4 regions of the Streptomyces sp. NPDC058650 genome follow, and region 4 is predicted to be linked to each of the others. Evidence: riboswitches for the same ligand, from Rfam matches in the RefSeq annotation. Region 4 holds a riboswitch; each other region holds the start of a gene.

Region 1 (4,625 bases), on a different contig from region 4:
CGCACCCATCTGCTCCTCCTGGAGCAGGAGCGGGAGCGCATCGGCCGGCAGATCGAGGCCGTCCGCACCACTCTCCACAAGACCGAGAGGGGAGAAGAACTCATGGCAGAAGAAGTGTTCGACGGCTTCGACCACACGCGGTACGAGGCGGAGGTCACCGAGCGCTGGGGCCGCGCGGCGTACGAGAAGGGCGACCGCTGGTGGCGCTCGCTCGACGCCGAAGGCAGGAAGGCGTTCCTGGACGAGCAGGCCGGCATCGCCCGCGACTTCGGGCAGGCGGTACGGGACGGCCTGGCCGCCGACAGCGACGAGGTGCAGGCGATCACGCGGCGCCAGATCGCGTGGCTGTCGGCCACCACGACCCCGACCAAGGAGTACGTGATCGGACTCGGCCGCATGTACGTCGACGACCCGCGCTTCACGGTGAACTACGACAAGCACGGCGAGGGCACCGCGCTCCTCGTCCGGGACGCGATGGCGGTCTACGCGGAGCGGAACCTGTAGCCGCCGCGCCGGACGTGCTCGGAAGCGAGGGGGGCGTACGCCAGTCGGCCCCATGGGGGTCGCGACCGGGTGCGGTGGCGGCCACCCTGGGAGGGCGCGGTACGGGAACACCGTGGCCGGTGCGGACCGGGCAGGAGAGCACAGGTGGGGCACCCCCTAGGAGCAGCGGGCGGCGGGCGGCGAGGCGGCGAGGGCCGCCGCCCCGGCCCGTACAGAGGGGCCCGGCGCTTCCTCCGTGCGCTGCCCCCGCTGATCATCGTGGGCGGTGTCGTCTTCGACCTGTCGACGCCCGCCACGTACACGGCCGCGCCGCTCTTCTCCGCCGCCCCGCTGATCGCCGCGCCGTTCTTCTCGACGCTCACGACCCTGCTCACCGGGATCGCCGCCGTCCTCGCCTGCGTCGGGCTGCACGTCTACAACGGCACGGCGACCGAGGTCCCGGCCCTCACCGAGGTCTTCACCGTCGTCACCGTCTCCGCGCTCGCGATGCTCGTCAACCGGGTCGTGCGGCGCAGCGGCGAGCGGCTGGCCTCCGCGCGGGTCATCGCGGAGACCGCGCAGAAGGCGGTGCTGCCGACGCCCGACGAGCGGATCGGCGGGCTGCAGTGCGCGGCCCGTTACGAGGCGGCGCAGGCGGACGCGTTCATCGGCGGCGACCTGTTCGCCGTGCAGGACACCCCGCACGGGGTGCGGCTCGTCGTGGGGGACGTGCGGGGCAAGGGGATGGAAGCGGTCGAGGCCGTCGCCGTCGTGATCGGGGCGTTCCGGGAGGCGGCCGAGCAGGAGGCGAGTCTGGAGGGGGTGGCGCAGCGGCTGGAACGGGCGCTGGCCCGGGAGGGGACCCGCAGGCACGGGCTCGACGCCTTCGAGGGGTTCACGACGGCCGTCCTGGCGGAGATCCCGCGCGCCGACGGGACGGGCGGGGGCGAGGGCGACGCCGGGAGCGTACGGGTCGTCAACCGCGGCCATCCGCCACCGCTGTTGCTGTACGCGGACGGGAACCTGGACGTGCTGGATCCGGCGGAGCCGGCGCTGCCGCTCGGCATGGGCGAGCTGGCGGCGTGGCCGGACCGGGCCGAGGAGCGGCCGTACCCGCGGGGCGCGACGCTGCTGTTCTACACGGACGGCCTCTCGGAGGCGCGGAACGCGGAGGGCGTCTTCTACGACCCGGCGTCCCGCCTCGCCGGACGGATCTTCCCGGGGCCCGAGGAGCTGCTCGACGCGCTCGTCGACGACGTACGGCTCCACACGGGCGGCGGGTCGACGGACGACATGGCGCTGCTCGCGCTGAGCAGGCCCGCGGCGGGGCAGCCGGAGAGGCGACGGACGATGCCGGTGGTACCGCCGGCGCAGCCGGGAGGACCCTCGATCCGCCCCGGTCACCAGGCGTAGTCACAGGGTGTCGCTGCGATAACAATTGACACAACGTCAGATCGCGAGAGTTTGGCCGCCTCTTGCTGAAGGGGGGTCAACTCGGGCGATTCCCCACCAATTCAATGAATGATCACCGGGAACGGCTTGGAATCGGACCCCCCTGTCTATTAACGTTCGATAACGCAGCGCGGTCGTCACAACCGTCGCAAGAGACGGCACCGTGCGCACGCGCCGAATCCTGAAAAGGAACCGGGGAACCACTACTTGGGGTGAATCGGGCCCTTCGCACCCGTGCGACCGCGCCCGTAGGAGACCTTCCTGCTCCGAACCCGTCAGCTAACCCGGTAGGCGAGAAGGAAGGAAAGGAGCGCGCCTTCGTGGCGTCCAACACTCCCGCACCCGAAGCACCCTTCGATGCCTTCGGTGGTGGTGCGGGTCCTGCCGCTCCGGACACCGAGTGGAACCCCACCGAGGGATCCCTCCGCGCCGAGAGCCGCTCCGGCGGCCGGCACCGGGTCGTCAAGCAGCGTTCCAACTTCGCCCGTTCCTCCACCGTCCTCGGCGTCGGCGTCATCGCGGCCGTCGGTGCGGGCGGGCTCGCCACCGCGCAGGAGAAGCCGCCGGTCGCGATATCGCTCCCGGACCTCCCCGACCTGAACCTCCCGGCGGCCGAGGACCTCCCCGGCGTCGGCGCGCTGTTCACCGACGACGCGGACGACGCCGACCAGCGCATCCGGGACACCATCGAGGCGACCGGCGGCAACCCGAACCCGCTCACCGCCGCCACGTACGTCACCCCGGCCGGCGAGAAGACGAACGGCACCGCCGCGACCGCCCGGACCACCCAGGCCGGTTACACCACGCAGACCGGGACCGCCGAGACGGCCCCGACCGCCCGGGTGGCCGACGCGGGCGAGATCCTGCGCGCCCGCATCCTCCAGCAGGCCGAGCAGCAGCAGGCCTCCGCCGACGCGGCCGAGAAGCTCGCCGCCGAGAAGGCCGCGGCCGAGAAGGCGGCGGCCGAGGCCGAGGCCAAGGCCGATGCGGCGGAGAAGGCGGCCGCCGAGGCGAAGGCCAAGGCCGAAGCGGAAGCCAAGGCCAAGGCGGAGGCGGAAGCCAAGGCGGAGGCCGAGCGGAAGGCCGCGGAGGCCGAGGCCGAGCGCCTCGCCCAGCTCGCCGCCAGCTACTCGATGCCCCTCTCCTCGTACTCCCTCAGCGCCACCTACATGCAGTCCGGCTCGATGTGGTCCTCCGGCTACCACACCGGTCTCGACTTCGCCGCCCCCACGGGCACCCCGCTCAAGGCCGTCCACAGCGGCACGGTCACGTCGGCGGGCTGGTCCGGCTCCTACGGCTACCGGGTCGTCCTGGAGCTGGAGGACGGCACCGAGGTCTGGTACGCGCACCTCTCCTCCATGACGGTCGGCGCGGGTCAGACCGTGACCACCGGCGAGACGATCGGCCGCGTCGGCGCCACCGGCAACGTCACCGGCGCCCACCTCCACATGGAGGTCCACACCTCCGGCGGCGACGGCATCGACCCGGCGGCCTGGCTCCGCTCCAAGGGCCTGTCCATCTGACGCTCCGGGGTCCGACGCCTTGACGTCCGACACTCCCGGGCCTTGCCCGGAATAGGCCCGGCGGTGCGGAGGGTTGATCAACCCATGACTTCTCTCCGCACGCTGGGCTCCTCCGATCTGCACGTCTTCCCGCTCGCCCTGGGCGGCAACGTCTTCGGCTGGACCGCCGACGAGGCACAGTCCTTCGCCGTCCTCGACGCCTACGCCGCCGCCGGCGGGAACTTCGTCGACACCGCGGACGCGTACTCCGCCTGGGCCGAGGGCAACGAGGGCGGCGAGTCCGAGACCGTCATCGGCCGCTGGCTCGCCTCCCGCGGCAACCGCGACGACATCGTCGTCGCCACCAAGGTCGGCGCCCACCCCCGCCTCAAGGGGCTCTCCGCCACCACCATCAAGGCGGGCGTGGAGGAATCGCTGCGTCGCCTCGGCACCGACCACATCGATCTCTACTACACGCACTTCGACGACGAGTCGGTCCCGGTCGAGGAGATCGTCACCGCCCTCGACCAGCTCGTCAAGGACGGCAAGGTGCGGGCCGTCGCCGCCTCCAACATCTCCCCGGAGCGGCTGCGCGCCTCCCTCGACTTCGCGGAGGCCGAGGGCCTCGCCCGGTACGTCGCGCTCCAGCCGCACTACAACCTGGTCTCGCGCGACACCTACGAGGGCCCGCTCCTGGAGACCGTCGAGGGCGCCGGGCTCGCCGCCGTCCCGTACTTCGGGCTCGCCTCCGGCTTCCTCACCGGCAAGTACCGCCCCGGCGCCACCGTCGACAGCGTCCGCGCCTCCGGGGCCGGCGAACACCTGGACACCGAGCGGGGCCGGGCCGTGCTCTCCGCGCTCGACGCGGTCGCCGAGGCGCACGAGGCCGAGCTCGCCACCGTCGCCCTCGCCTGGCTCGCCTCCCGGCCGACCGTCGCCGCGCCGATCGCCTCGGCCCGTACGGTCGAGCAGCTCCCGGCCCTGGTCGCGTCCGCGGAGCTCACCCTCACGGAGGCCGACCTGACGCTCCTCACGGAGGCCTCGGCCACTGCCTAACTGCGGTACGGGTTGTAGCCGCTGTAGTCCAGGTACTGCGGCGGCGCCCACACCCGGCCGCTCGCCCGCGCCGCGTACGTGAGCGAGGGGGAGGCGACCGCCCGGCGCTGCCAGAGGTGGTGCAGGAGCTCC
Region 2 (4,625 bases), on a different contig from region 4:
TGGGTCTTGGTGATCCCCTCGTACGTCGCCTCGGACGTGTTCAGGTTGTGGTTGTACGCGTCGGCGCCGGCGTCCCGCAGCCGCTCCGCCTGGCCGTCCGAGAGCAGACCGAGGCAGGCGCACACCTCGACGCCCTCGTTCTGCTCCTTGATCGCCTCGATGGTCCTGCCGACCCGCTCGACGTCCCGGTCCGTCGGACCGCGCCCGCTCGCCACCAGGCAGACCCGCTTGGCCCCGCCCGCGACCCCCGCCGCGGCGGCCTGGGACGCCTCGTCCGGCTTCAGCCACGTGTACTTGAGGATCTCGGCCTTCGAGCCGAGCCGCTGCGAACAGTACGAGCAGTCCTCGGGGCACAGCCCCGACTTCAGGTTGACGAGGTAGTTGAGCTTCACCCGCCGCCCGAACCACTGACGGCGCACCTTGCCGGCCGCCGCCACCACATCGAGCAGCTCGTCGTCGGAGGTCGCCAAGACGGCGAGCGCTTCTTCACGGGTCGGCAGCTCGCGCCGCAGCCCCTTCTCCACCAGCGTGTTCAGCAGGTCCATAAGCGCTGATCCTTGCCTACCGCCCACCCCCGGGCCAAGGAGGATCCGAACAAACGCCGCCGAACGAGGTGTGTGGATGACCACATCCCGACCTCGGCACACTCCGGTTAGGGTCTGTGCGCTGCCTACAAAAGGATCGCCGCATGCCACAGGCCGACGACGCCCGGGCCGAGGGCCCGCGCCGGACCGCGTTCGACTGGACCGACGCCGAGGCGCGCCGCCGTGCGGAAGCCGGTCTCGTCCGTACGCTGCGACCCCGGTCCGCCGAGTCGGAGCTCCTCGACCTGGCGAGCAACGACTACCTCGGCCTCACCCGCCGACCGGAGGTCACCGAGGCGGCGGCCGAGGCGGCGCGCCGCTGGGGCGCGGGTGCCACCGGCTCACGGCTCGTCACCGGGACGACCCGGCTGCACACCCGGCTCGAACGCGAACTCGCCGAGTTCTGCGGCTTCGAGGCGGCCCTCGTCTTCTCCTCCGGCTACGCCGCCAACCTCGCCGCGCTCACGGCCCTCGGCGGCCGGGACTCGCTGATCGTCTCGGACGCCTCCAACCACGCCTCGATCGTGGACGGCTGCCGGCTCGCGCGCGCCGAGACGGCCGTCGTGCCGCACGCCGATCCCGAGTCCGTACGCAAGACGCTGGAGGCGCGACCGGAACTCCGGGCGCTCGTGGTCAGCGACTCCGTCTTCTCCGTCGACGGCGACAAGGCGCCGCTGCCGGAGCTCGCCACCGCCTGCCGCGCGCACGGCGCCGGGCTCGTCGTCGACGACGCCCACGGCTTCGGCGTCCTCGGCGACGGCGGACGGGGCGCCCTGCACGAAACCGGCCTCGCGGGCGACGAGGACGTCGTCGCGACCCTCACCCTCTCCAAGTCCCTGGGCAGTCAGGGCGGCGCGGTCCTCGGCCCCGCCCGGGTCGTCGAGCACCTGGTGAACGCGGCGCGCACCTTCATCTTCGACACCGGGCTCGCCCCGGCCGCGGCGGGCGGCGCGCTGGCGAGCCTGCGGCTGATCGCCGCCGAGCCGGCGCTCGCCGGGCGGGCGCGGGCCGTCGCCACCACCTTGTACGAGCGCCTCACGGCGGCCGGACTGACCGCCGCGCGGCCGGACGCGGCCGTGGTCTCGGTGCGCGCCCCCTCGCCCGAGGCGGCGCTGCGCTGGGCGGCCGACTGCCGCGAACAGGGTCTGGCGGTCGGTTGCTTCCGGCCCCCGTCCGTGCCGGACGGCATCTCGCGGCTCCGGCTCACGGCCCGCGCCGACCTCACGGACGCCGAGCTCGGACGGGCGGTGGAGACGATCCTGCGTACCGCGCCCGCCGCCTGAGGCGACCCCAAGAGCGTTCTCGGGCAGCAGAGTTCACCGCTTCGGGCGATAGATCCCCGCATTTCGTGGTGGAAGGCCGTACGGGGCGGCACGATCGGTTGCACTCTGACGCGAAGCGCAATCCGGGGTGGTGTCCCCGGCGGGAAAGGGACAGCGCCGCCATGGCAGACCATCAGGAAGTATCCGTCACTCTGCCGAGCGATCCCGCGTCGGTCCGCACGGCACGGAGATACGTCGCGGACGTCCTGGGGGACTGGGGGCTCGACGACGACGCGGAGATCGCGGACTCGATCCGGCTGATCGTCTCGGAACTGGCCACCAACGCCGTCCAGCACACCTTCGGGCAGTCGCCCACCTTCACGGTCGACCTCCGCCTGGAGCGGGAGGAGCGCCTGCACATCGGTGTGACCGACAGTCATCCCCGTTGGCCCCGCCGCCTTCCGGCGGCGGTCCAGCAGGACAACGGTCGCGGCATGGTCATCATCCGCGTCCTCGCGGCGGAGGCCGGCGGCCGCCTCTCGGTCACGCCGACCGAGGAGGGTGGCAAGACCGTCTGGATCACCCTCCCGTGGACGATGGCCCCGGTGTAGGGCTCGTACCGTCGAGGAGAGGCATGCGGCTGAGTGAGGCGTGCGGCTGAGTGAGGCGTCCGACTGAGCGAGGGGTGCTGGTGAGCGAGGCGTGCTGGTGAGCAAGGAGTGCGGCGGCGCCACCGCACCCTCCGGCTCGGTCGGGTCAGTTCCCGGGGTCCGTCATCGGACGCGGCCGTAGTAGACCTTCGACGACCAGATCTTGTCGAGCTTCACCCAGGAGCCCGTCTTGGGCGAGTGCCAGATCTTGCCGCTGCCGGCGTAGATGCCGACGTGGTAGACCCTCCCGCCGGAGTGGAAGAAGACCAGGTCGCCCTTCTGCCGGCTGGACGAGGAGATGTGCCGGGACTTGTTGTACTGCTGCTGCGCGGTGCGAGGCAGCGACTTGCCCGCCTTCTTGTACGCGTAGAGCGTCAGACCGGAGCAGTCGAACCGGGTGGGTCCGGTCGATCCGTACCGGTAGGGCGATCCTTTCTTCGACGCGGCGACGCTCAGTGCCTTGTTCGCGTGTGTCGTCGCTGCCTGGGCCTCCGATGCCGCGCCTGGTGCGAACAGCGTGCCGCCGACGGCGGCGAGGGTGAGAGCCGAGACGGCTCCGGCCCGGGACAGCAGGGACGGGACATGCATCTGCGCGGTCATGCGCAACCCTTCGTCAGCCGCCTGCGAAGGATGACCTGTCGGGTTCGGGCTGGCGAAGATGCCCGGCCGCGGCTGCGGCTTCACCCCAAGGAACGGGCCCGCTGCGGTGACAGCGCGAACGTTCCGTACTGATTGGGTCCTCCACTCCTGCCGATCCACTCCTGTCGACCAGACGTCCGGGACAGCGGCAGGACTCGGCGTCCGCCCGGACCGCCCCGCCGCGGTGGCGGGGGCTTGTCGTCGACAGGGATCTTGACCCACGACATGGGCGAAAACCGAGCTGAAACGGCGATATGTGAGGCTCCTCACGACTGATCCGTTCGGGTGGACAGACCGCCTTTGTGATCTTCGGAGGTTTGGCCTACGAGCCGCGTACCAGCGATGGAACGTTCGATTCCGCCAAATGCGTACACCTGTTGCGCAACTCGCCCGCTTCATATGTCGACTCGTCGACTACGCCGAACGGGGGAGGGATTCTGCGTTGCGTGTCGCCCGACCGGCCCTGGACACGACACGCGGAAATGTCAACTCGCGCGAGTCCGGGGGACGGTGACCCGGTCGGCCCGGCGCTCTCCGTTCAACACCCTTAGGGCGCGCGCCAATGTGTCCGCGTGGACGTCGGTCTCGCCCCGTTTATGCATGAGCGTCAGGGCCTCGCGCAGCGCCTCCGCGCGTCCCACCAGGGCCTGCGCCGCACGCAACGCCCCATAGGTATGCGTACTTCTGGATGGATTGATCTTGCCGAGGAGGTCGACGACTTCGAGGTACGCGTCGATGAGGTCGCCCTCGGCCCGGGTCAGGGCCGGCAGCGGCGGCAGCTCGGGGACCACGGCCGCTTCACCGTGCCGTACCGCCGGCGGCGGAGCGCCGGTTCACGACGACGTGGTCCGCCAGGCCGTACGCGACGGCCGCCGGTGCGTCCAGGACGGTCAGGCGGTCGATGTCGGCGTCGATCCGCTCCCGCTCCTGCCCGGTGTGCTCGGCGAGCAGCCCGGCGACCAGCGCGCGCAGCCGCAGCAGTTCGCTCGCCTGGAGGTCGAGGTCGCTGAGCTGTCCCTGGAGGGGCTCGTCCAGGGTTGGCTGCCGGAGCGTGACCCGGGCGCCGGGCAGGATCAGACGCTTGCCCGGCGTGCCGGCCGCGAACAGGACGGCCGCGGTGGAGACGGCCTGGCCCAGGCAGGTGGTCTCCACGTCGCAGGAGAGCGTCCGCATCGTGTCGTAGATCGAGGTCATGGCGGTGACGGAGCCGCCGGGGGAGTTGATGTAGAGGGAGATGTCCTGGCCCGGCGCCGCGTGGTCGAGGTACAGGAACTGGGCGATGGCGTCGTTGGCCGAGGTCTCGTCGACCGGCGTGCCGAGGAACACGATCCGGGACTCGAGGAGCTTCGAGTACGGGTCGAGGGTCCGGGTCCCGAAGCTGGCCCGCTCCGTGAACTCGGGCAGAACGTAGCGCGCGTCCATGGCTGAGCACCTCCATCGATCTGTCTCTGTCAAAAATGTACAGGACGTACAGGCCGTAAGATGGGGAG
Region 3 (4,625 bases), on a different contig from region 4:
CCGCCCGGTGTACGGAGTGCCCGGCGGCCTCCCCTCCACGGCGAAGGTGATCGGCCAGGCCACCTGTGGCCCGCTGCCGAACCCGGCGCCGCAGAACAACGCCCAGCCCGCGCAGGAGTCCGGCACCCGCCCGGCGCGCGCCCTGCCGTACCAGGTGAACGGCAACCTCGACCGGTTCGAGTTCGGTGCCGCGGGCAAGATCCTGGCCTGGTTCTCGATGACGAACCAGGGGGTGGAGGCCAAGCGGGCGGCGCACTTCTCGATCCACCCTCACCAGCACCGCGACACGGCGGCCTGGCAGTACACGGTCGACGCGGGTGCCACGGCCTCCGACTACTTCAACATCGGGATCGGGTCGGGCTCCGGGAAGTACGACATCTCGATGATGGGCCCCAACCGCTTCCTGCGGCGCTTCATCGGCGACGCGTCCAAGGCCGGCAAGGCCGTGGAGGTCGCGGCCCGGTTCGCGCCGGAGGCGGGGACGGGCCGGACCGCCCTGTGGTTCAGGATGACCAACACCTCGGCGGGACCGGTGACGTTCACGATCCGTTCGAACGCCTACCGCACGGACGGACCGTGGACCTACACGGTCCCGGCGAACTCCGACCGCGAGGACTTCTTCAACGCGGTGGCCTACAGCGGCGGCTGGTACGACTTCACGATCGTCGCCGACATCGACGGGACCTGGTCACGCCGGTACACCGGCCACATCGAGACCGGAGCCCCGAGCGTCACCGGCTGAACCCTTCGCACACCGGCCGGCGTCACCCGCCGACCTCACCCGCCGGCCTCACCGGCCGGCGTGCGCGGCGCGTCGGATCGTCGCGTCGAGGAGGCCCACCGCCTCGGCGGCCGTACGGCCGGGGGCCCGGTTCCACGGACCGATCAGCTCGCCCCATCCCTGAGAGCGGAGCTCGGTCATGATCCAGGCGGCCGCCTCGTTCATGGTGTCCACACCGCCGTAGCCGAGGCGGTGGGCGGCGAGGAGCGCGCCGCAGACGCAGCGCGCTCCCCGTGCGTCGCGCAGCTTGTACGGGGCGTTCTGCCAGCCCCACTCCGTGAGCACCAGCCGCGCGTAGCCGAGGTGGACCGAGGGGCGCAGCTCGGGGCGGCCGATCCGGCGCCAGGCGTGCAGTCGGTCCGGGAGTACGGCCCCGATGCGGCCGGGCAGCGTGCGTTCGGCGGGGGGCGGCGGCGGGAGCGCGTCGAGCGCGTCGGCCACGAGCCGGTCCACGGACACGGTGAGGAGGGACCGCCAGTCGGCGGGCTCGGGCGTCGGCTCCGGCGCGGGGGCCGGTCGAGCGGGGGCGGTCCAGTCGGTGACGATCCGCTGCCAGGTGGCGCTCTCGAAGAGAGCGGCCGCCTCGCGGTCGAGTCCGTCCGGGCTGAGCGGGGCGATGGAGGTCGGCATCCGGGAGGCTCCTGGGTCGGGGGGGACTCCATCTTTCAAGAAGAATGTCTGGTTTGCGACTTTTGCCCGCACCGGGCGTGCCCCTCACGCCCGGTGCGGGCGAACAGCCCAGCCCGGGTAATTTCCGCTCATTTACTCACCAACGGAATTACATCGCATATTCGGACATTACCCTCCTGGTGATGCGGTTCACTTTCTCTCGCCCCCGCCAGGGACCCGTACACCCGCAGGCCTTACCGCGCACGGAAGTTCATCGGATCCCGAGTGCGGTCGATCTTGAATTCCTTGAATTCGGAGATCCAATTCCGGCTGCGAACGTTCGGCTCCTCTTGTTATCCGCCGCAATGCTGGCCTACGGTCACCCCCATTCGAGCGGAACGCCTAATCCTGCCGCCGCCCGAAAACACCTCCCTTTCACCCGACGGCAGGAGCGGGGGACCCACGAATTCGCCGGTCCGGAATCCGGAACGGCTCGGGGTGCAGCCGCGTGCGCGCGGCCGGACATCTCCCGTCCGAACCCGACAGCTCACCCCGCAGGCGCCGGAGAGGAAATCCGTCATGCCTGCACACGGTAAGCACCGCCGCCCCCGACGCCGCACCGTCTCCCGCGGCCTCGCACTCGCCGGCACGGGCGGGGCCGCGCTGGCCCTGCCGCTGGTCGTCCCCGCGACGGCCGGCGCCGAGACCGTTTCGGCCGCACCCAAGATCGCCGCGCAGTCCTTCGCGGCGCAGCCCGCCACCGCTCCGGCCGCCGCTCCCTCGGCCCCCGCCGCCGCGCGCACGTACACCGTCGTGAGTGGTGACTCGCTTTCCCTGATCGCCCAGAAGAAGGGAATTCAGGGCGGCTGGAAGTCGATATACCAGGCCAACAAATCCGTCGTGGGTGACAATCCGTCACTCATTCACCCCGGTCTCGAACTGACGATTCGTCGGGATTCCGCGAAGCCCGCCCCGGCGGCCGCGACCGCACAGAAGAAGAGCTCCACGACCACTGAGCGGGCGAGCCGCTCCCAGCGCCGTGCAGCGGCTCCGGCCCCCGCCTCGGGTGCCTCCGCCGCGCAGGCGGCGCCCGCCGCCGCGCCCGCCGTCAAGGCCGCCCCGGCCGCCGCCACCCAGTACGCCGACAACCTCGACGGCTGGATCCGCGAGTCGCTGGACATCATGGCCCAGCGCGGCATCCCCGGTTCGTACGACGGAATCCTCCGCAACGTCATGCGCGAGTCCTCCGGCAACCCCCGGGCCATCAACCTCTGGGACTCGAACGCCGTGGCCGGCACCCCCTCGAAGGGTCTGCTCCAGGTCATCCAGCCGACCTTCGACGCCTACCACGTGCCGGGCACGTCCACGGACCTGTTCGACCCGGTCGCCAACATCACGGCCGCCTGCAACTACGCGGCCGACCGCTACGGCTCCATCGACAACGTCAACGGGGCCTACTGACGCCGGAACCACTCGGCGAACCAGTCCGTGGCGAGCTCCGCCACCTCCTCCAGGGCACCCGGCTCCTCGAAGAGGTGAGTGGCGCCGGGGACGACGGTCAGCCGGTTCTCGCAGCGCAGCAGGGCCTGGGCGCGTCTGTTGAGGTCCAGCACCAGCGCGTCCCGGCCGCCCACCACCAGGAGGGTCGGGGCGCGCACCCGGCCCAGGTGCTCGCCCGCCAGGTCGGGCCGGCCACCGCGTGAGACGACGGCGGCGACGCCGGAACCGGGATCGGCCGCCGCCCACAGCGCGGCGGCCGCACCCGTGCTCGCCCCGAAGTAGCCGAGCGGCAGATCGCCGCCCTCGGGGTGCCCGGCCAGCCAGTCCGTGGCGCTCGCGAGCCGTCCGGCGAGCAGCGGGGTGTCGAAGACGTGGGCCCGGTCGGTCGCCTCGGCCTCGGTGAGCAGGTCGAACAGCAGCGTGCCGAGACCGGCCCGGTTCAGGGCCGCCGCGACCGCGCGGTTCCGCGGGCTGTGCCGGCTGCTGCCGCTTCCATGGGCGAAGAGGACGATGCCGGTCGCCCCGTCGGGGACGGCGAGCCGTCCGGCGAGGGTGGCACCGGTCGCCGGGATCCGGACGTCCGTGTCCCGGACGACGGGGTCGCGCGCGGCCCGGCTGCGGGCGAGGCAGTCGAGCACCTCCGCGTCGGACGTCTGCGAGAAGTCGCGGTAGAACTGGCCGATCGCGTAGAAGAAGTCGGGCTCGCGAACGCTTACGGTCTCGTCGGCCTCGCCCCCGAGGCGGGCGGTCCAGCCGTGCGGCGCGACCGGCACCGCGAGCACGATCCGCGCGGCACCTTTGGCACGGACCACCCGGCAGGCCGCCAGCGCCGTCGCGCCCGTGGCGAGCCCGTCGTCGACGACGACGACCGTCCTGCCGTCGAGCGGCACGGGCGGGCGACTGCCCCGGTAGCGGTGCATGCGCTCTTCGAGCTCCACGTGCTCGCGCTCCTCCACGGCCGCGAGGTCCCGCTCACCCACGCCGGTCTCGCGCAGCACCCGGTCGTTGAGGACGCGTACGCCGCCCTCCCCCAGCGCGCCCATCGCGAGCTCCGGCTGGTACGGCACGCCCAGTTTGCGCACGAGACAGATGTCGAGGGGCGCGTCGAGCGCGTCGGCGACCTGCGCGGCCACCGGTACGCCGCCGCGCGGGAGGCCCAGGACCACGACGTCCTGGCCCTTGAGGTGGTCGAGACGGGCGGCGAGCTGCCGGCCCGCGTCGGTGCGATCGCTGAAGTCCATGGTCCGCCGCCCTTCCGCACGCGGCTCGGGCGTCGGGAGGAACGGTGTGTCCCGTCCCCCGCCCGTCTCTCCAGGGTAGACGGGTCGCCCCGAAGGAACAGGTCAGCGGGACTGCAGGGCGTCGAGGGCGACGGCCTGGGCTATCGCGAGCCGCCGGTCGAGCTCCGGGTCGGCTATGTCCACGACGTACCGGTCGCGCACTCCGAAGCGCTTCTCGACGGACATGACGGGCCGTCCGGCCTCGGCGAAGTCGAAGTGGTACGGCACGACGAAGGGGAGCAGCTCCGTGAAGGGGAGGAACTCCCAGCCGCGCCGCAGGATCCCCACGGTCCGGTTCCGCTCCCGTCCGGTGATCTCCCGGGACTCCCCTTCCCGGTTCAGGTGCCAGGTGCTGCGCAGCAGGGACGCGCCGAAGTCCTTGCGGAAGCCGCCCAGCCGCGTGCCGGAGGCGCCGTGGACGTCGTAGGTCGCGCCGAGGTCGATGACCTGCCGGG
Region 4 (4,625 bases):
TACGACGGTCTCCGAGCTCCTCGGCGAGGCTCCGCCCGAGCGTGACCCCGTCGTCCGGGCCGGCCGCTCCGAGCCCGTCGAGGCCGACGGCTGGATCTACCGGCAGGCCGGAGGCGCCGGGCGGGCGCTCCAGTGCCTGCGCGTCCACGTGCCCTACGCCACCCGGGCCGACATCGTGCGCGTCCACCCCGGCGAGGAGTGGATCCACGTCCTGGAGGGGCGGGTGCGGCTCGCGCTCGGCGACGCCGTCCACGTCCTCGATCCCGGGGACAGCGCGCACTTCGACTCGCTGACCCCGCACCGCATCGGCGCCGCCACCCCCGGCGGGGCCGAGCTGCTCTTCGTCCACACCCTGATGCAGAGTCCCGTCGCCGAGCTGTGCCTCGGTGACGGAACCCCGCACCGGCGCTGATCCCCGCGTGTCCCTTCGCGGGAACGTGCCCCCTTCGTCAGAAAAGGACCGAGATGTCCGAGAAGTCACGACCTGTCACCGGCGAGGAGCGCGGGGAAGGCAAGTTCCCCAAGGGCCTGGTCCTCCGCCTCTTCGCGTACCTGATCGCCGGGCACCTCTTCGCCGGCTTCCTCTACCTGCTCTTCATGCTCGGCGGGCAGAACCAGTAGAGCGGCGCTCCGGGCGGGCTCACGCCTCCGTGAGGAAGCGCTCCCGCAGCCGCTCGCGGGTCTCGGGGGCCAGCTTCAGCCCCTCCGTGAGGTAGGTCTCCACCGAGCCCCACGTCGCCTCGATCGTCTCGAAGGCGCCCCGCAGGTACTCCAGCCGCGCGTCGAAGAGCGGGCTCAGCAGCTCCATCACCTCGGGCGACATCGCGTCCGCGGCGGTGGAGCTGCGGCGCACCTTGTAGCGGCGGTGCGGGTCGTTCGACTTCACGTAGTCCGCCTCGATCGCCTCGCGCTCGACGTCGAGGGCGAGCAGCGTGATCGCGATGGAGAGTCCGGCGCGGTCCTTGCCCGCCGCGCAGTGCATCAGCGCCGGGACGCTCTCCTCGGCCATGGAGTGCAGGATCCTGCTGTGCTCCGGAGTCCGCTCGATCACCATCTTCCGGTACGAGTCGGACATTCGGGCCGCCGCCTTGCCGTCGCCCAGGATGTCCCGCAGCTGCTCGACGTCGCCGTCGCGTACCAGCTTCCAGAACTCCTTGCCGTCGGCCGGGTCGTTGAGGGGTATGTTCACGTTCCGCACGCCGGGGAGCTCGACGTCCGCGCCCTCGACCTTGCGGTCGGCCTCGTTGCGGAAGTCGAAGACGGTGTGCAGGCCCAGCGAGGCGAGGAAGGCGGCGTCGGTCTCGGTGGCGTGGGCGAGGTGGCCGCTGCGGAAGAGGCGTCCGGGTCGCACGGCGCGCCCGTCCGTCGTCGGCAGGCCGCCCACGTCCCGGAAGTTGCGGACCTCGGCCAGCTCGGGTTCGTTCGCTTCGGTGGGCGGGACCTGCGGCAGCTGCTGCGTCACGGATGCTCCTGGGGGTCGTCGTTCGGGTGCCCGATGCGAGATCGGTCCCTAGGACAATCATCCAGGTGAGAGGGGGTCGGCGCACCCCCCGGGACGGGAATGGGGGATCTGTCCGAAATGGGGTGTTAAGTGGAACGCGCCCTGTTTACAGGCGAGATGGGCGGTGCCGCGTGAGCAGGGTCATAGAAGTGACGGATCGTGGCCGAAGGCCCCAAGCAATTGCCGTACGCAAAAGGGAAATCGAAGGACCGTCATCGACGGAGGGTGACCGGAATTCCGTCCGGAACGCGGCCCGGGTAATGCCGGCGCAAATCTGTGGCTTGTTCGCTCCGACCCCGCTCGTCTAGCGTCACCGTCAATCCGGTCGGACCGCCGAATCCTGCCACCGTCCGGAATCCGCACTCATCCCATGCGTGGCAGGAGCGGGGGACCCAGGAAGTACGCCGGTCCCGCGACAACAGGACGGCTCGGGGTGAAGCCGCGTGAGAACGCGGCCGGGCATCTCCAGTCCGAACCCGACAGCTCACCTCGTAGGCGCCGGAGAGGAATTCGCCATGCCCGCGAAGGGTAAGCACCGCCGTCCCAAGATCAATTCCATCACGCGTGGGTTCGTCGTCGCCAGTACGGGAGGCGCCGTCGTCGCGCTTCCGCTCCTCGGCGCCACCGGAGCCCACGCCGCCGAGCAGGCCGCCGTCCCCGCCCAGGCCGTCGCCGCCGCCGCTCAGGTGAAGGCGCCCGCCGCCCTCCAGGCCGCGCCCGCCGCCGCCGCGAAGGCCGCGCCGAAGACGTACTCCGTCGTCAGCGGCGACTACCTGTCCAAGATCGCCACCGAGTACCGGCTCGCCGGCGGCTGGCAGAAGCTCTACGCGGACAACCGCCAGGTCGTCGGCGAGAACCCCTCGCTGATCCTGCCCGGCATGAAGCTCACCCTCGGCGCCAAGAACACCGCCGCCGCTGCTCCGAAGAGCGCCGCGCCCAAGGCTGCCGCCCCGAAGGCGGCTCCGAAGGCCGCTCCGAAGGCCGCCGAGAAGGCCGCCCCCAAGAGCACCCAGACCTCCGAGAAGAACGGCGACACCTCGCGCGCCTCGCGCAGCAGCCAGCGCTCCGCCGCCCCGGCCGCCGCCTCCGCCGAGTCCTCCTCGTCGCAGTCGTCGCGGACCTCGCAGTCGTCGGGGGCCTCGACCTCCGCGTCCGGCTGGGTCGCCCCCGTCGACGCCGGCTTCTCCACCCCGTACCGCGCCTCCGGCTCCATGTGGTCCTCCGGCTACCACACCGGTGTCGACTTCACCGCCTCCTCCGGCACCACCGTCCGCGCCGTCGGCGCCGGCACGGTCGTCTCCGCCGGCTGGAGCGGCGCCTACGGCAACGAGGTCGTCATCCAGCACGCGGACGGCAACTACTCGCAGTACGCGCACCTCTCCTCCCTCTCCGTCTCGTCCGGCCAGACCGTCACCGGCGGCCAGCAGATCGGCCTGTCCGGCTCGACCGGCAACTCCACCGGCCCGCACCTGCACTTCGAGATCCGCACCTCGCCGAGCTACGGCTCCGACGTCGACCCGCTGGCCTACCTGCGCCAGCACGGCGTCTCCATCTGACACGGACGCTTCCTGACGGCCCGGCACGTGTGTGCCGGGCCGTCGGCGTATTCCGGCTTGGGAGAATCTTTATCGGTGGCATATGTCACCAGGCGTCAACCCCTCCTTACGGTCGCGTAGGTCACACCGAAAGGGAAGGATGTGCTCCCGTGGCAGACGATTCGAGATCAAGAGACAAGAACGCATTCGGGTCGTACGCGGCGATCGGTGACAGCTTCACCGAGGGCGTCGGAGACCCCGGACCCGACGGGACGTACGTCGGCTGGGCGGACCGCTTCGCGGTCCTGCTCGCCGACCAGCTGCCGGAGCACGACGACTTCCGCTACGCCAACCTGGCCGTACGCGGGCGCCTGCTCGACCAGATCGTGGCGGAACAAGTCCCCCGGGCGAAGGAACTCGCCCCCGACCTGGTGACCTTCTGTGCCGGCGGCAACGACATCATCCGGCCCGGCACCGACCCCGACGACGTGGCCGAGCGCTTCGAGCGGGCCGTCGCGGACCTGACCTCCGCCGTCGGCACCGTCATGGTGACCACCGGCTTCGACACCCGTGACATCCCCGTGCTCCGGCACCTGCGCGGGAAGATCGCCACCTACACCGCCCACGTCCGGTCCATCGCGGACCGCTACGACTGCCCGGTCCTCGACCTGTGGTCCCTCAAGTCGGTGCAGGACCTGCGGGCCTGGGACGACGACCGGCTGCACCTCTCGCCCGACGGACACACCCGCGTCGCCCTGCGCGCCGCCCAGGTCCTCGGTCTGCCGGTGCCCGCCGACCCGGACCAGTCGTGGCCGCCGCGCCCCCCGCGCGGCGCGCTGGAGGTGCGCCGCGACGACCTCAACTGGGCCAAGGAGTACCTCGTGCCCTGGATCGGGCGCAGGCTGCGCGGCGAGAGCTCGGGCGACCACGTCGAGGCCAAGCGCCCCGACCTCATGCCCCTGTAGGACCGCCGGGCACGGTGACGCCGGCCGGGATCCGCTCCAGGACCCCGCCGGCGAACACGTCGTACAGCGGCAGCGTCTCCAGATGGACGTAGCCGATGTGACAGTCGCAGACGGAGAGGGGGCAGGCCCGGGGGCGCAGCGCGGCGCGGTACGAACCGTCGTACAGGTTCCCCAGCTCGGCCTTGACGAAGTGGCAGCGCCGCACCGTCCCCTCGCCGTCCACCGAGATCACCGACTCGCCGGTACGGCACGGCAGCCCCGCCGAGCGGTGCGGCCGTCTGCTGTACGGGAAGAGCGGATCGATCCCCGTCCACTCCTCGGCCTCCGCGTCCGTGTACGTGTGCCCCTCGGCCGCGTTCACCCAGAGGTAGACGTGCGGCGGCAGGGCGGCGCGCAGCCGGCGGGCGTCGTCCCGGTGCTCGGGCAGGCCGACCACGCCGACGCTGAACCGGATGCCCCGGTCCGCCAGCTCGCGGCACTTGCCGAGGAACCGCTCGTACGGCGTCTGGCCCGGGTGGTACGTGCACCAGAGGGCGACGGTCTCCGGGTCCGCCTCCGCCAGCCAGTCGGTCCGGCAGCTGAGATTGGTCTGGATCGCCACCCGCTCCACGTGCGGCAGCCGTG

What was found. Region 4 has a riboswitch for cyclic di-AMP ahead of ACFWWU_RS19705 (peptidoglycan DD-metalloendopeptidase family protein). Riboswitches for the same ligand answer to the same signal wherever they lie in the genome.
Region 1: it holds a riboswitch for cyclic di-AMP, as region 4 does, so the genes downstream of both, ACFWWU_RS03670 (M23 family metallopeptidase) here and ACFWWU_RS19705 (peptidoglycan DD-metalloendopeptidase family protein) in region 4, are expected to answer to the same signal.
Region 2: it holds a riboswitch for cyclic di-AMP, as region 4 does, so the genes downstream of both, ACFWWU_RS06720 (C40 family peptidase) here and ACFWWU_RS19705 (peptidoglycan DD-metalloendopeptidase family protein) in region 4, are expected to answer to the same signal.
Region 3: it holds a riboswitch for cyclic di-AMP, as region 4 does, so the genes downstream of both, ACFWWU_RS14825 (transglycosylase SLT domain-containing protein) here and ACFWWU_RS19705 (peptidoglycan DD-metalloendopeptidase family protein) in region 4, are expected to answer to the same signal.

The regions. Positions count from the first base shown of each region.
Region 1 covers NZ_JBHXRL010000001.1:744,509-749,133, forward strand. The annotation lists gene ACFWWU_RS03660 (MerR family transcriptional regulator) at 1-504, shown strand, start outside; gene ACFWWU_RS03665 (PP2C family protein-serine/threonine phosphatase) at 649-1,896, shown strand; cyclic di-AMP (ydaO/yuaA leader) riboswitch at 2,098-2,244, shown strand; gene ACFWWU_RS03670 (M23 family metallopeptidase) at 2,256-3,458, shown strand; gene ACFWWU_RS03675 (aldo/keto reductase) at 3,543-4,493, shown strand; gene ACFWWU_RS03680 (PrsW family intramembrane metalloprotease) at 4,490-4,625, opposite strand, start outside.
Region 2 covers NZ_JBHXRL010000003.1:130,596-135,220, forward strand. The annotation lists gene bioB (biotin synthase BioB) at 1-545, opposite strand, end outside; gene ACFWWU_RS06710 (8-amino-7-oxononanoate synthase) at 689-1,867, shown strand; gene ACFWWU_RS06715 (ATP-binding protein) at 2,029-2,457, shown strand; gene ACFWWU_RS06720 (C40 family peptidase) at 2,620-3,096, opposite strand; cyclic di-AMP (ydaO/yuaA leader) riboswitch at 3,100-3,306, opposite strand; gene ACFWWU_RS06725 (hypothetical protein) at 3,621-3,926, opposite strand; gene ACFWWU_RS06730 (ATP-dependent Clp protease proteolytic subunit) at 3,934-4,557, opposite strand.
Region 3 covers NZ_JBHXRL010000007.1:139,622-144,246, forward strand. The annotation lists gene ACFWWU_RS14815 (phosphocholine-specific phospholipase C) at 1-742, shown strand, start outside; gene ACFWWU_RS14820 (hypothetical protein) at 791-1,411, opposite strand; cyclic di-AMP (ydaO/yuaA leader) riboswitch at 1,780-1,964, shown strand; gene ACFWWU_RS14825 (transglycosylase SLT domain-containing protein) at 1,970-2,851, shown strand; gene ACFWWU_RS14830 (alpha/beta family hydrolase) at 2,845-4,131, opposite strand; gene ACFWWU_RS14835 (hypothetical protein) at 4,234-4,625, opposite strand, start outside.
Region 4 covers NZ_JBHXRL010000010.1:83,438-88,062, forward strand. The annotation lists gene ACFWWU_RS19690 (helix-turn-helix domain-containing protein) at 1-412, shown strand, start outside; gene ACFWWU_RS19695 (DUF6126 family protein) at 466-621, shown strand; gene ACFWWU_RS19700 (tyrosine-protein phosphatase) at 641-1,462, opposite strand; cyclic di-AMP (ydaO/yuaA leader) riboswitch at 1,856-2,012, shown strand; gene ACFWWU_RS19705 (peptidoglycan DD-metalloendopeptidase family protein) at 2,017-3,057, shown strand; gene ACFWWU_RS19710 (SGNH/GDSL hydrolase family protein) at 3,207-4,001, shown strand; gene ACFWWU_RS19715 (STM4011 family radical SAM protein) at 3,988-4,625, opposite strand, start outside.